Regions from separate parts of the Candidatus Pelagibacter sp. HIMB1636 genome, predicted to be linked through region 1. Evidence: riboswitches for the same ligand, from Rfam matches in the RefSeq annotation. Region 1 holds a riboswitch; the other holds the start of a gene.

What was found. A riboswitch is a leader RNA that binds a small molecule or an ion and turns the genes downstream of it on or off. The one in region 1 is predicted to bind S-adenosylmethionine.
Region 2: it holds a riboswitch for S-adenosylmethionine, as region 1 does, so the genes downstream of both, ACTTA6_RS03950 (homocysteine S-methyltransferase family protein) here and ACTTA6_RS02380 (O-acetylhomoserine aminocarboxypropyltransferase/cysteine synthase family protein) in region 1, are expected to answer to the same signal.

Annotation. Positions count from the first base shown of each region.
Region 1 covers NZ_JBNAJP010000001.1:453,277-461,193, reverse strand. Annotated here, with positions in the region: gene ACTTA6_RS02415 (DMT family transporter) at 397-1,248, opposite strand; gene ACTTA6_RS02410 (AEC family transporter) at 1,265-2,167, opposite strand; gene ACTTA6_RS02405 (homoserine dehydrogenase) at 2,167-3,459, opposite strand; gene ACTTA6_RS02400 (hypothetical protein) at 3,456-3,680, opposite strand; gene argC (N-acetyl-gamma-glutamyl-phosphate reductase) at 3,677-4,699, opposite strand; gene rpsI (30S ribosomal protein S9) at 4,733-5,170, opposite strand; gene rplM (50S ribosomal protein L13) at 5,172-5,630, opposite strand; SAM riboswitch class V at 5,773-5,839, shown strand; gene ACTTA6_RS02380 (O-acetylhomoserine aminocarboxypropyltransferase/cysteine synthase family protein) at 5,842-7,170, shown strand; gene ACTTA6_RS02375 (COX15/CtaA family protein) at 7,198-7,917, opposite strand, start outside.
Region 2 covers NZ_JBNAJP010000001.1:728,161-736,077, reverse strand. Annotated here, with positions in the region: gene ACTTA6_RS03960 (YbaK/EbsC family protein) at 18-500, shown strand; gene ACTTA6_RS03955 (DMT family transporter) at 497-1,378, shown strand; gene ACTTA6_RS03950 (homocysteine S-methyltransferase family protein) at 1,371-2,276, opposite strand; SAM riboswitch class V at 2,284-2,346, opposite strand; gene ACTTA6_RS03945 (putative 2OG-Fe(II) oxygenase) at 2,438-3,028, opposite strand; gene ACTTA6_RS03940 (sulfite exporter TauE/SafE family protein) at 3,065-3,811, opposite strand; gene ACTTA6_RS03935 (molybdenum cofactor synthesis domain-containing protein) at 3,827-4,327, shown strand; gene ACTTA6_RS03930 (YqaA family protein) at 4,308-4,724, opposite strand; gene ACTTA6_RS03925 (DUF1244 domain-containing protein) at 4,746-4,991, opposite strand; gene ACTTA6_RS03920 (sulfite oxidase heme-binding subunit YedZ) at 4,984-5,568, opposite strand; gene msrP (protein-methionine-sulfoxide reductase catalytic subunit MsrP) at 5,568-6,473, opposite strand; gene ACTTA6_RS03910 (molybdopterin synthase catalytic subunit) at 6,460-6,912, opposite strand; gene ACTTA6_RS03905 (molybdopterin biosynthesis protein MoeD) at 6,912-7,181, opposite strand; gene moaC (cyclic pyranopterin monophosphate synthase MoaC) at 7,187-7,732, opposite strand; gene moaA (GTP 3',8-cyclase MoaA) at 7,734-7,917, opposite strand, start outside.

The DNA.
Region 1 (7,917 bases):
CTGCAATGCTCTACTATTCAATGAAATCAACCCTTTTTTAATGTCTTAAATTTGCTTTATTTTAAAGGTTTTTTATGTTACCTGATCTTCAATTTTTGCTTAAAAAATTTACTTTAGAATTTTATTAGTAAAAAACTGTTGGAATTAAACACTTCTAGCAATTTATATTATTTTTCAACGCTTTAACTAAAATTAGTTTTTTTTCTAAATCAATGTGGTCCAAAAAAGCTATTAATATTAATGATTTTAATTAAAAAACCAAAATATTACTCGACTTCAACAAATATTAATGCATTTTAATTATATTTATATATAAATAATTTATTCAATAATTACAATAATTTATTTGTATATATTAATGTAAAACATTAATAATTAGTACACAAATAAATACTATTAATTACTCCTTTTTAAAATGTATTCTCTTCGTGTTATATAGAGACCACTTAAGACAATTATAAAAAGACCTAAATAAGTCCAATTATCTGGTAATTCATGAAAGAAATAATAGCTAATTAATATGTTTGTTATGATTTCTGTATAGCCCAAAGGAGCTAATTTCGAAGCATCAGCATATTTGAGTGATAAAATTAAGAAAAGATGGGCTACAGAGGCTATAAGGCCGATTAAAGCCATTAAAATCCAATGATTTGTAGTCGGATTTACCCATACAGAAGGCATAAATAGGCTAATAATGACCGTTCCTATTAAACCTGAAAGCAAAAGCGTTAAAAGAGGGTTATCTGAAGTGCTAAGTTTTCTTGTTATAATAAGGTAAAATCCATAACAAATTCCATTACCTAAAGCAGCTAAAGTAGCTAGATTAAGTTCAATAAATCCAGGTCTAATAACAATCAAAGTACCAACAAACCCTAACGATACAGCAGTCCATCTTTTCACCCCTACTTTCTCATTTAAAAAAAATGGAGATAAAGCTGTGACACAAATTGGTGCTACAAATGCTAAAGTTAAAGCTTTAGGGAGTGAAATTTCAGAAATCGCATAAAAGAATAAATACGTAGAAAAAACAAATATCAAACCTCTTATTAGTTGAAGAGCCGGTTTTTTAGTCCAAACTAATGACTGTCTATAAAATATAAGCATTAAAGACAGAGTAAAAACTACGGTAAAAAAATATCTAGCCCATGTTATTTGTAAAACATCCATTGATGAGCTTAAATATTTAGCAAACGCATCCATAACAGGGACAATCATCCAAGCAGACGCATTTAAAATTATAGCCTTCACAGCTGAAAGATATATCTTAATAGAAGTATTTTAAAGCAAAGAATACAATTATTGGAACTGTAATAAATGACATTAATGTAGAAACAACAATTGTGCTAGCAATGTTATCGACTATTTCCTTTGGTGAGTACATTGATCCAATTAAATAATTTAAAATAGCGCTTGGCATAGAAGATTGAATTAAAATTACACCTGCACCAAATCCAGAAAGATCGAAAAAAATTACAATTAAAAAACCAATTATGGGTCCAATGATTACTCTTCCAATAGAGGCAATTATTGAATTGGTGAAAGAAAAAACTTTTAATTTTGTTAATGCAATTCCTAAAGACATTAATATTAAAACAATTGCTGTATATGTTAACAATTCAGTTAAATTAATAATTGCTTTAGGCATCTCCAATTCAAAATAAATAAAAGTAACTGAAAATATAATTGCGTAAAAAGGTGGATTTTTAATTAAAATATTAAAGTCAAATTTTCTGTCGGCTAGAAACACTCCCAATGTAAAGTGAAGTAAAATTATAAGCGAAGATATTGATGCAGCTATTCCTAAACCTTGTGAACCATAAGCAAAAAGACAAATAGGAATACCCATATTTCCATTATTAGGAAGAAGAAAAACTGGGATTTCTCTAATGATATCTTTAGTTTTTAATAGATATAAAATAATTATGCCTGTTAAACCAAAACCAGCAATAGCAATTAAATAATAAATAAAATAACTGGTATATTGTTCAAATGTTATACCTGTAGAAGTAATAGAATATATAACCATTGCAGGCGTACCAACATTTGAGGCAAAAGTAGTTATAAAGGAATTATCGAAATCTGGTTTTTTCTTACCAAGATAATATCCAATCCCAACAACAAAAAATACAGGAAATAATACTTCAATAAGTTTGAAATATATTTCCATTAATCAAGCAATCTAATTAACGTAGGTGATTTTAAGATATTCTTATTTTTTTTAAATATAGATAAACAGCTATTACAATTTAATTCTGTGGTTTTATGAGTAACTATAACGATTGTAGCTTTATTATTTTTTTTATCTGGAGTTTGAATTAATCTTTTTACAGAAATTTTATATTTAGCTAAACGATTGGTTATTTGAGATAAAACGCCTGGTTTATCTTTAACTTCAAATCTTAAATATAGAGAATTAACATAATTATTTACGTTGTAAGTCTTTAAAGTTTTAAGCTTATTTACACTTACACCAAATGGCTTTTTGATATTTCCTCTTAAAATAGATAATAAGTCAGATAATAAAGATGATGAAGTAGGACCTGGTCCAGCACCCTCCCCTTGTAACAAACTTTCTCCTACTGGCTTGCCATTAAGGATCACAGCATTCATTACTCCATTTACATTACCAATATAGGATTTTTTACTTACAAGACATGGATGAACAGTTTCAAAAAGTTGGTTATTTTTGAGTTCAGAGATACCCAGTAGTTTAATTCTTAAATCTAATTGATTTGCAATTTTAATATCTTTTAAATCAATCTTTTCTATTCCTTCCATTAAACATTTTTTATTAGATATTTTACTATTAAAAGCTAAAGCAGATAAAATTCTTACTTTTGCAAATGCATCAAAACCACTTAAATCTAATTTAGGATTACCTGGTTCTGCATAACCAAGCAATTGAGCTTTTTTCAAAACATCTACAAAATTTTGCTCAGAATTTTCCATCTCTGATAATATATAATTTGAAGTACCATTTAAAATTCCATAAACTTTAGATAATTTATTAGTAGCTAATCCTTCTTTAATAGATCTCAATATCGGTATCCCACCAGCAACAGATGCTTCGAATTCTAAATTTACATTATTTTTTTCAGCTAGTTTTGCTAAATTGTTTCCATGTTTTGAAATTAAAGCTTTATTTGGAGTAATTACATGAATTTTATTCTTTAAAGCAGTTTCAACTAATTTTTTAGAAACCCCATCAGATTGTCCAATTACTTCAAATAATATATCAACTTTTTCTTTTTTAAAAATTTCAAAAGGGTTTTTATAAAAAATTTTTCTATTAATTTTATATTTTCTTTTTTTATTTATATTTTTTGCAGAAATAGCTACTACGTTAATTCTTTTGCCTGTTTTAAGTTCAATATCTTTTTTTTTAACAATTAATTCATTAAATAAATAATTACCTACTTGACCAAGTCCAACAACTGCAACATTCACTATATTTTTCATTTGCTTATATCTGGATATTTACTTTTTTTAGTATAGTCAGCTATATAAATCTCATATTCTTCTAATGTCATTTTTGTTATATCGTCTGACTTTTTAAGTATTTCAGTTATTTTTTTTTGATTTTTTTTATTTTCAGCAGGATGTTCTGTCCAATACTGAGAATCTTTATTTAAAGAGCAATTACATAAAAAAATTAGAAAAATAATTAAAAAATATTTCATTTTAAAGCAGTTCTTTCAGGAAAATTAAATTTATTATTTAAATTTTGAACAGCCTGACCTGCTCCACCTTTGATTAAATTGTCTATTGCAGAAATAATAACTATTTTGTTTTTATATTTTGATTTAAACACTGTGATAAAACAATTGTTTGTATTGATAACATCATTTGTGCTCAAGAGTTTATCAGAGTTTAATATTTTAACGAAATTTTCTCCTTTATAAAACATCTTAAGTGTTTTGATAATTTTTGATTGATTAACATTTTTATCTAAATCTAAATAAATTGTACTCAATATACCTCTAAACATTGGAGATAAATGTGGAGTAAAACTAAATTGAAAATTTTTATTTGTAAATTTGCCTAAAAATTGATGAATTTCAGAATTATGTCTATGAAAACCGACACCATAAGCACTTAAAGACTCGTATAAATTCTTATCTTTATATTTTTTATGAACTCCTCTACCCGCACCAGAATATCCAGATTTTGAATCAATAATTATATTGTCTAATTTAACTAATTTTTTTTTAATTAGCGGAACAAGAGGTAATAATATTGATGTTGGATAACATCCTGGACATGAAATAATATTGTGATTTTTTAATTCATCACGATTTATTTCAGGTAAACAATAAATGCTTTTTTTCTGTAGTTTTGGAGCTCTATGTTTTTGTTTGTACCATTTTAAATAATCATTAGCTTTTTTTAATCTAAAATCTGCTGCTAAATCAATTAGAGTAATATTATCATTAAGTTTTTTTGCTATATCTTGAGCTTCACCATTTGGTAGAGCTGTAAAGACTACATCAATATCATTTAACAATTTAGGATTAAATTTTACGATTTTAGGTAATTTTTTTTTTGAAAGAGATTTATCATAATAAGAAATATTTTTTCCAACAGACGAATTTCCACATAGATATTTAATATTAATATATTTGTGGTTAATTAATAACTTGATTAATTGAACACCAATATATCCTGTAGATCCGGCAACTAATGCATTAAGCTTAGGCATTTTTTATTATAGCAGTTTAAATTGTAAAAAAAATTATCTTTTAGAAAACTGGAAGCTTCTTCTAGCTTTTCTTCTACCAGGTTTTTTTCTCTCAACAGCTCTAGAGTCTCTGGTTGTGAGCTTTTCAGTTTTCAATGTTGTTTTTAAATTTTCATCAAAGAGAACCAAAGCTTTAGAAATACCATGAACCATTGCTCCAGCTTGACCTGTAGGTCCACCACCTTTCACGCTACATCTAACATCATAATCTGTAGCTTGATTTATAATCTCAAAAGGTCTTGTAATTTGCATTTTGTGAATTTCATCAGCAAAATATTCATTATATAATTTGCCATTTACATAAATTTTACCAGAACCTTTTTTTAACCAAACTTTCGCTATTGAAGTTTTTCTTCTACCTGTCGCGTACTTACTATCTTTAAAATCTAACTTTAATTTTGGAGTTTTTGTGTTTGATTGTACGTTTTCCATATTAGTTTCTTGCAATGTTTTTATTGTTTAGTTTATCTAATTCAATAACTTTTGGATTTTGTGCAGCATGAGGATGTTCACTTCCTGAATAAATTTTTAATTTTGTTAATTGTTTTCTACCCAAAACACCACCTGGTAACATTCTTTTAACTGCTAGTTTCAAAGTTTCTCCAGGTTTTTTTTCATGAAGTTTTTCTGGTGTAGTAACTTTAATTCCACCAGGATGTCCTGTATGTCTATAGTACTTTTTATTTTGAAACTTCTTACCAGTAAATTTTGCTTGTTCGATATTTTTTACTACAACAAAATCTCCATCATCCATGTGAGGTGTATAAGTAGTCTTATTTTTACCTCTAATAATATTAGATACAACGGTTGCTAATCTTCCGACAACTGCATTTTTTGCATCTATCTCATACCAAGATGATGTAACTTGATCTTTTTTTGTGAATTTTGTCATTGTGCGAGGATTAATACTATTAAATTATTCAAAGTCAATTTTATATTTAGCTTGTAAAACATAACTAATATGCTATTTATCTCTTGCCGATTTGATCCTATTGCGGGCATAAAACTGCTAAAATGGAATTTTCATTAAATTTTAAATCGGTAGGCATTTGAACTGTATTGTGCGCCTTGCATAAAGCAAAAGCACTAAAAAAGGAGTAAAAATGAGTACAAAAAGAAATAATCCAGAAACTATTGCGATACATGGTGGAGATTACAGAAGTGATCCAGCTACAAATTCTGTAGCTGTTCCAATTTATAGAACAACCTCGTATCAATTTAATAACACTGAACATGCAGCTAATTTATTTGCGTTAAAAGAGTTTGGAAACATCTATACACGAATAATGAATCCAACAAATGACGTGTTGGAAAAAAGAATCGCTGCTCTTGAGAGTGGACTTGCGAGTTTGACTGTAGCGTCTGGACAAACCGCTTCTACTTTTGCAATATTAAACGTTGCTCAAGCCGGAGACAATATTGTTAGTTCAACAGATCTATATGGCGGAACAGTTTCTTTATTTACACATACTTTAAGCAAGCTTGGTATAGAAGTAAGATATGCAGATCCTTCAGATCCAAAAAACTTTGAAAAAGCAATAGACGATAAAACTAGAGCTTTTTATGGAGAAACATTACCAAACCCATATTTAAGAGTTTTTCCAATTAAAGAAGTTTCAGATATTGGTAGAAAATATAACATTCCATTGATCTTAGATAACACTGCTGCTCCTGTAATTTGTAAACCAATTGAACATGGTGCTGCTGTGGTTGTTTATTCTTTAACAAAATATATAGCAGGTCATGGAACAGTGGTTGGGGGCGCGCTAGTAGATGGTGGAAATTTTGATTGGACAGCAGATCCAAAAAGACAGCCACTATTTAATGAACCTGATGCAAGTTATGGTGGTGTTGTTTGGGGTAAAGCAGTGCCTGAATTGACAGGTGCAAATGTTGCTTTTGCAGTAAGAGCAAGAGTGACCTTGCTAAGAGATTTAGGATCAGCACTTTCTCCAGATAATGCATTTGGCGTCATACAAGGACTTGAAACAGTTGCTTTAAGAATGAAACAACACTGTGATAATGCTGCAAAAGTGGTTGAGTACTTAAAAAATCATAAAGCTGTTGAGAGAGTAATTTATTCCACTGAACATAATGAAGAGATATCAAGTCGAGCAAAAAAATATCTTAAAAATGGTAATGGTGCTTTAGTTGGTATTGAATTAGCTGGTGGTATCGAGGCTGGTAAAAAGTTCATTGAGGCTTTAAAAATGTTTTATCACGTTGCAAATATAGGTGATGCTAGAAGTTTAGCAATACACCCAGCAACAACTACTCATAGCCAATTAAATGAGGATGAATTAGCTGCTTCAGGTGTAACGCCAGGATATGTTAGACTTTGTATTGGTTTAGAACATATTGATGATATCATTGATGATTTAGATCAAGCTTTAGACAAATCATCAAAAGGTAATTTAAAAGCAGTTAGTTAATTTTATTTATATGTCTACAAATAGAAATTAATTAATCTCTCTTTTGTATTTTGAGATAAATATAAAATACAAAGTTGAAAGTATTATCAAAATAGAATTTATCTGGTGTAAAGATGCAAATAACATTTTTACTCCAGATAAAATAGTTATCACTCCAAGAAAAATTTGAAATGCCAAAGTCAAACCAATTACTGTGATAGGTTTGTATAATTTTTTGTTTCCAGTATTAATTACCTTAAAGAGGATTAAGGCATAAATGACTATAATTAAGTATGCTAAATTTCTATGTATAAATTGAACAATAGAGGGATTATCAAAAACTTTTAAATTCAAAAACTCTTTAAAACTACTATCATCAGGAAAATAATTAACACCCATCAATGGCCAAGTGTTATAAATTTTACCAGCATCCATACCAGATACAAAAGCGCCTATAATTAGTTGCAAAAATAATAAAACTAAAAAAATTTTTACTATAAAAAGATTAATAGAATCATTTTGATTTGAAGAGGATGATAATTTTAAAAATTGCCAATATACAATTGATAAAATGATAAAAGCTGTTACCAAATGTATTGCTAGTCTATAATGACTAACATCAATTCTTTCAACTAATCCACTTGATACCATGTACCAGCCTAAAAATCCTTGAAAACAAACCAGTAAAAAAATAAGTCCATATTTTTTTATAATCCAAACTCCTTGTTTTAATGAAAAATAAACCATTGGGAGTAATACGGTTAAACC
Region 2 (7,917 bases), 270 kb from region 1:
GGAATTTAATAAATTCAATGGAATCAATACTAAATAAAGAACCGGTAAAAAGGGCAGAAAAAGCTCTTAAAACATTCGATCAAAATTTAAATGTTATCGTCTTAGAAAAAACAGCAAGAACGGCCAATGATGCTGCTACAGCTTTGGGTTGCAACGTTGGTGCCATTGTTAAAAGTTTACTTTTTAGGGCAGGTGAAACTTATATATTAAGTTTAGTATCTGGAGACAAACGTTGCTCATTAAATAAATTAAAAAAAATTCTCAATGAAAAAGACGTGTCTATGGCATCTCCTGAAGCCGTTAAAGAAAATACTGGATATACAATTGGTGGAGTGTCTCCAGTAGGGCACTTGAGGCGATGTAAAATCTTTATTGATAAAAGTCTTGAGAGATTCCCAGATATATTTGGAGCAGCTGGACATCCAAATGCTGTTTTCAAAATAAATTATAATAAATTAATTGAAATAACAAAAGGAACACCAGAAGATATTATTGAATGAGAGAACCAAAACTAATTGATTATAGTTTATTAACGTTGCTAGCATTAATTTGGGCATCTGCTTTTTTTAATATTAAAATTGCAACCTATTCATTTGGACCTGTTACGATTGCATTTCTAAGAGTTTTTTTTGGCTCAATTCCAGTTTTACTACTTTGCTTTTACAAACAAATTAAAATCGAGGCATTTTCAAAAGATTGGTATTGGTTTGCGATGATTGGATTTATAAATTTAGTAGCTCCATTTTTTTTAATAGCATATGGGATTAAATCTGTTCAAAGTAACTTAGCAGCAATTTTAATGTCATCAACTTCACTTAGCTCAGTAGTACTAGGACATTTTTACACCAAAAATGAAAAATTTAATTTAATTAGAACAACAGGAGTTCTAATTGGATTTTCAGGAATAGTTTATTTATTTTCAGATAATTTATTAATTAATGAAAATAACTTTACTTCAGCATTATTAATTTTGTTAGGTGCTACCTGTTATGTAATTGGAGGTCTTTTAACATTAAAAATAAGTAAGAAAAAAAATGAAAATGTAACCAGTTCAATTTTGATTTGGGCTACTATTATATTATTACCTTTAGTATGTTTAATTGAACAACCTTGGAAAACTGTTCCAAGATTAGATTCTACTTTTTCAGTTATTTATCTTGGGTTGGTATCTACTGGAATTGCTTGGTTATTGAGATTTAGAATTTTAATTAACAATGGTTTAATTTTTCAATCTCAAGTATCTTATTTAATTCCAATATTTGGTACCATTTTAAGTTATATCTTTTTAAAAGAATTAATAACAACGAAAGTTATAATTTCATTGATAGCAGTTGCTACAGGTATCTATTTTGTAAGAAAAGGTACAAAATTTAAATAGTGTTTTTTATTGCCTCTATATGTGATGGCCGAGTTTCACAACATCCTCCAAGAATTGTGGCACCATTTTCTCTAAATTTTTTTGCAAAAATTGATATTTTTTCAGGATCTAAATCTTTTCTTTGACCTAAAAAACTATTGGGGTTCGATCCATCATTTTCTTTATACTGAGAAGTATAACCACCTTTTGGTTTAGTTGTGATAAATCCGTTTAATTTGAAACCAAATGGAACTTTAAGTTTTTGAATTTCATCTAAATTATTCTCATAATTTTCAGGTGAAACACATGCTAGAATTACTCCTAGGCAATTTTCAGTAATTATTGAATTAATTGCAGAAATTTTTTCCCCACTTGGTAAAGAGTTTCCTTCAGAAATATGAACCCCAACTAAGTATGGTTTGTTAAATTTTTTAATAGCTTCTATTCCACATCTAATTTCTTTGATACTACTCCAAACATCAAAATAGAAAAAATCTACTGAAGGGTTTAGTATTTCTGCTAATTCCAAATGATCTTTTGTGATTTCTTTTTCACTTCTCTTGTCTTCTTCATATGTCAAATCTTGAGGCGGGAGTCCTCCTGCAATCTTAATGTGAGGATTATTTAATTTAGCTTTTTGTGCAATTTCACACGCTTTCTGATTTAAGAATTTAAATTGATCTTCTATTCCATTTTCTCTCAATCTTTTTCTTCTCGTTGTAAAAGTTGTAGTTACAATTACATCAGCTCCAGATTTAATAAAATCATTATGAATATTAAGTATTAAGTCGTGGTATTTTTCCTCAATTAAAGCATTTGCACTCCACAAAGTTCCTTTAGGTTCCATACCTCTAGCCAATAATTCTTGACCCATTCCACCATCTAAAATTTTTGTTGTTTTAAAAAAATCTTTATTCATTTTATCCTCACTTTTTTAGTGCTTAAGCTACATGCAGGTGCACAATATAGTTCAACTACCTTGCTAATTAGATCTATTGGGAATTTCCATTTTAGCAGTTTATGCCCGCAATAGGATCAAATCGGCAAATTGATTTATATAATATTATTTAAATTTGTAAATTATTTATTAAAAATTATTTTAGCATTGAAAGAAAATGATCTTCTTTCTTCCTCAATATTAAATGGGTAGGCTGTATGCATTAAGTAATTGGGAAATATTAAAAGATCGCCTGTTTTTGGTATCAAATTAAAAATACTTTTTGAAAGAAAAGCTTTTTGTCCATTAATAAAATCAATTGTTCCATTGGTTTTTATTTTTTTATTTTTAACATTTTTATTTTTTGTCATATGTTTTGGAATTTTTAAATAACCAACACCTGACAAGTCTCCTTCATGATAATGTATAGGATTATACTCATTTTTGTATTGGCTAACGACCCACAGGTTTAAAATTTTAATTTCTTTAATTTTTTTAATATTTTCTTTAGCTAGAAAAATTTTAATATTTTTTATTAATTCTTTTTCTAAATTTATTTTTATAAAATTTTTAGAAATTTGAACTTCTTTTCTAATTTGACTTGCTAATTTTGGACTATAATCATTGGATTTTGAGAAGATTTTTGTATCAACTTCCTTGTTAAGTTTTTCTAAAAATTTTTTAGAAATTTTAGATTTTCCTATTGAAGGCCCAAATGGTTTAAAATTTTTCATGAGAGATTAAATATATCAAAAAATAATTAATTCAACTTATGCAATAAGTGTTATGCCCATTCTTATAGCAACAAAAATTACTAGACATGCAGTCATTAGAGCTAATATTTTGTTAGACAGGAATTTTATATTTAAAAAACTTCCAATTTGGCCACCAATTAAGACAGCAATAAATAGTGGCCAGTAATTTAAAAATTCGTTAAAGACTATATCCTTTGTTAATTGTCCTGCTATGCCAAAAATTGAATTTACTAAAATAAATAAGGATGCAGTACTTGTTATATGTTTTGGAAGCCCTGCTTTCATCAAAAATAAAATAGGACTTAAAAATATCCCACCACCAATACCTACCAAACCAGACATTAAACCAATTATTGATCCTATTAATATTGATAAAACTAGGGGTGTTTTTTTAATTTCAATTTTTTGTTTGTTAAAGGATTTGCTTTCAATAAGTAAAAAAACTCCAGCTGATATTAAAATAAAGAAAAGTAAAATTTCAAATAAATTTTTTTCAATAGAGATCGATGCTCCTATAAAAGCAAGAGGTATAGAACCAATTAAATAAGGATAAAGTAAATTAAAATTAATATTCTTTGATTTTAAAAAATTTATAGAATTTCCAGAAACTACAATAATATTACAAATCAAAGCTAAAATTGGAAAAATATAGTAAGGGACATCCCAAATTAAAAGTAATGCAAGATAAGTAGAGCCACCACCAAATCCTATGCTTGAATATAATACTGCAGTTATAAAAAAAAATATTGTAAGTATAATCATTAAAAAAATTTATTTATGATTGTAAATATAGCTTTACTAACTGTAACAGATACAAGAACAATTGATAACGATAAATCTGGTGCGATCTTGGTTGAAAAAATTAAAGAGGCAAATCATCAATTAATTGACAGAAAAATTTGTAAAGATAATAAAGAAGATATAGTTAAAATTCTAAAAGACTGGACTAATCATAAAGATATTGATGTTATCATTACAACTGGTGGCACAGGTTTAACTGGAAGAGATATTACACCCGAAGCTGTTGATGAAATAGCAGATAAACATATTCCAGGATTTGGCGAAGTTTTTAGGACTATTAGTTTAAAAACAGTTGGTACGTCTTCAATTCAATCTAGAGCTTGTGCAGTTCTATCAAATGGTAAATACATATTTGCCTTACCAGGATCCTCAGGAGGAGTAACAGATGCTTGGGACGGTATCCTTAAACATCAATTAGATATTAATCATAAACCTTGTAATTTTGTTGAATTGTTTCCTAGACTAAAAGAGAAATAAAAAAATATCTCATTATTTTTCCAAAACTTACAAGCAATAAAAAAATTAAAAATTTAATTCTCATCGTTCCAGCGACAAAAGTAAGTGGATCACCAATAATTGGTACCCAGGCAAATAACAAAGACCATTTACCATACTTTTTAAACCACTTAGACGACCTATCAATTTGTGTTCTACTAAATGGAAACCATTTTTTATTTTGAAATTTAAGTAAATAAATTCCTAGAAACCAATTGAAGATAGATCCTAAAATATTTCCAAAACTTGCAAAAAATATTAACAAAAATTTATTATAAGTTTCTGATAATAGATAAGTTGCCAATATAGCCTCTGATGAAAAAGGAAGTATAGTTGCCGCTAAAAACGAAATAATAAATAGACTTAAATAAGCAAACATTAACTTGAATTGAATAGAAAGTTATTTTTGGTATTTTTCTTTCCATTCAGAGTAGGGCATTCCATAAATATATTGCCTTGCATCAGGATCTGATATTTCTACTCCTTTTTTTTCAGCTTCTTCTCTGTACCATCTAGACAAACAATTTCTGCAAAATCCTGCTAAATTCATTAAATCAATATTTTGTACGTCTTTTCTCTCATCTAGATGTTTTATTAATCTTTCAAGTGTAGCTGATTGAATTTCTTTTTTTAGATTATCATCCATAATTTACGTTCCTATTTTTAATTTTAATTCTTAAAGCAAGTAAAACAAGTATTATTGCCAAATATACTAGTGGTCTAAAAAAAATTGTTTTAGATAACCATATATAATGAAGAGCTCCAAATATCGCTATTACATAAATTAATCTGTGTAATTTTTTCCAATTATTTTTTAATAACTTCATCATCATTTGAGAAGATGTAATTGCCAATGGAAGCAGTAATACCCATGCCGCAAATCCAATAAAGATGTATTTTTTTTTCAGAACATCATCAAGTATTGGCTGTAAATTAAATCTATAATCTATACCTATGTAAGTAAGCAGGTGAAGAGATGCATAAAAAAATACAAACAATCCCAACATTCGTCTAAAACTTATCCAAATATTTAAACTAGTTAGCCTTTTAAGTGGTGTCATACTTAATGTTAGACAGATAAATATTAAAGTCCACTCTCCAGTAAAATGAGTAATTTCTTTTACAGGTTCTGGCCCAAGTTTATTGAAGTATATTTTATAAAAAATTAATAAAAACGGAATTGTGCTTAAAATAAATACACCTGGTTTAAAATATTTTCTCATTAAAAATATTTTTTTAGATCCATCCCTGTATATAAATTTGCAACTTCATCTCCGTAACCATTAAACATGAGCGTTTTTACTCTTGGCACCCAAATATCTTTACCAATTATTCTTTCTGTTGCTTGAGACCATCTAGGATGATCTACATTAGGATTAACATTAGAGTAAAATCCATATTCTCGTGGAGATGCCCACATCCATGATGAAGTCGGCATTTTTTCTACAAATTTTATCTTAACAATTGCTTTTGCACTTTTGAAACCATACTTCCAAGGGATAAATATTCTAAGAGGCGCTCCATTTTGATTTGGAAGCTTTTTACCATATAAACCTGTTACAACTGTAGTTAAAGGGTGCATTGCTTCATCAATTCTTAATCCTTCTTTATAAGGCCAGTTCAAAACCGGATATCTTTGACCTTTCATTTGTTCAGGATCATAAACACTTTCAAATTCAACATACTTCGCTTTGCTAGTTGGGTTTACTTTTGACAATAATTTACTTAACGAAAAACCCATCCATGGAATTACCATTGACCATCCTTCTACACATCTTAATCTGTATATTCTTTCTTCAGAGGTAAATGTTTCGGTTATTTCTTCCATAGAAATTTTGATAGGTTTTTCAACTTCACCCTCTATACTTATTGTCCATGGTGATGTTTTAAAATTTTGTGAATTAACATAAGGATCACTCTTTGAAGTACCGAACTCATAATAATTATTATAAGTTGTTATATCTTTAAAACTTGTAAGTTCATTCCTATCATCAGCTTGAGATTGACTTGCAAAAGGAATTGTGGCTAAAGCTAAAGAACTTGCTCCATACCCAAGAGATTTAACAAAAGATCTTCTATTTTTATAAATTTTCTCTGGTGTTATTTCTGAATACTTAATTTTTTTCATGAATAATAGGATTTCCTTTTAACCAATCACTTTGATTATTTGTGTAATGTTCTTTTTTCCATATAGGAGACCTTTTTTTAATTTCTTCAATTATATATCTTGATAGTACATAAGCCTCATCTCTATGCTTGCACGCAACTGCTATAATAATACTAATTTCGCCTAAGTTTAAGTAACCTTTGGCATGTTCAATAAAAACACTCTTATTCTTTATGTTTAGTTTTTCTTCTGCCTCACTATAAATTTCTTCAAAACTTTTTATTACCAAAGCATCATGGCTATCATATGTAATACCTAAAACACTTTTATTATTATTTTGATTACGAACTGTGCCACTAAAAATTAGCGATGCTCCAAAATCATTGGATGCTATAAATTTTTCAGCATCAATTAATGATAATTTTTTAACTTTACTATCTATAATGTCAGTATGAAGCATTAGCCTCCTCCAATTGGAGGAATAATACCAATTTTTTCATTGTTTGTGATTTTATAATTGTCGCTAACAATATTATTTTTTTCTGAACAAAAAGCTGAAGAGTTAATGATTTTTATATAATTTTCATTTCCATTGAATTTCTGATCTACATATTGAATTATTTTATTCCTTATATCCTTGATTGTTGTTTTTTGACCCAGATCTAGTTCTAATAAATTTTGGTCATTAAAATCTCTAGCAGCTCCAAACAACTCAATTTTAACTTTCATAAAGTTTAGAAAAAATCTTTTAAAAAATTAGGAAGTCCATCTGGATTTTTCCATAATCCAGTTTTTCCACCTTCTTTAATTAATAATTTTACATTATCTATTTTTAGATGAGGATTTACAATTTTGCTTAAATCGTAAATTGTAATCAGAGCTGCATTTACACCCATTATTGCTTCCATCTCTACACCTGTTTTGGCATAGGTGGAAACCACACAGTATACTTCTAGTGAACTATCTTCTTCATTCATTATGATTTTAGTAGCCGTATGATCTATTGGAAGAGGATGACACAAAGGTATTAATTCACTTGTTTTTTTAACACCTAATACTGCCGAAACTTCTGCTAAAGTGATTGGATCACCCTTAGGCATCTTTTTACTTTTAATAAGTTCAAATACCTCTTTGCCAACATAAATTTTTCCTGATGCCAAAGCTCTACGGAATGTTTCTTTTTTTTCAGAAACATCAATCATTTTAAATGAATTTTTTTCAAAAATTTCTTTTGCCCAGTTTTTTAAATCATTGTTAGTTACAATTTTTAAATTTTTCATCTTATCCACCTGTTGTTGATAGATTTTTTGTTAATCCTGTTTCTCCTATTTCAAGATAGTGAGATTCTTTTTTATAATTTAATTGTTTCAAAATTAAATCTTTCAGTTCTTCAGTTTGGTCATCTCTTTGCATCAAGTGTCTAATATTTATTCCAGTATTTCCAAATAAACACAATCTTAAATCA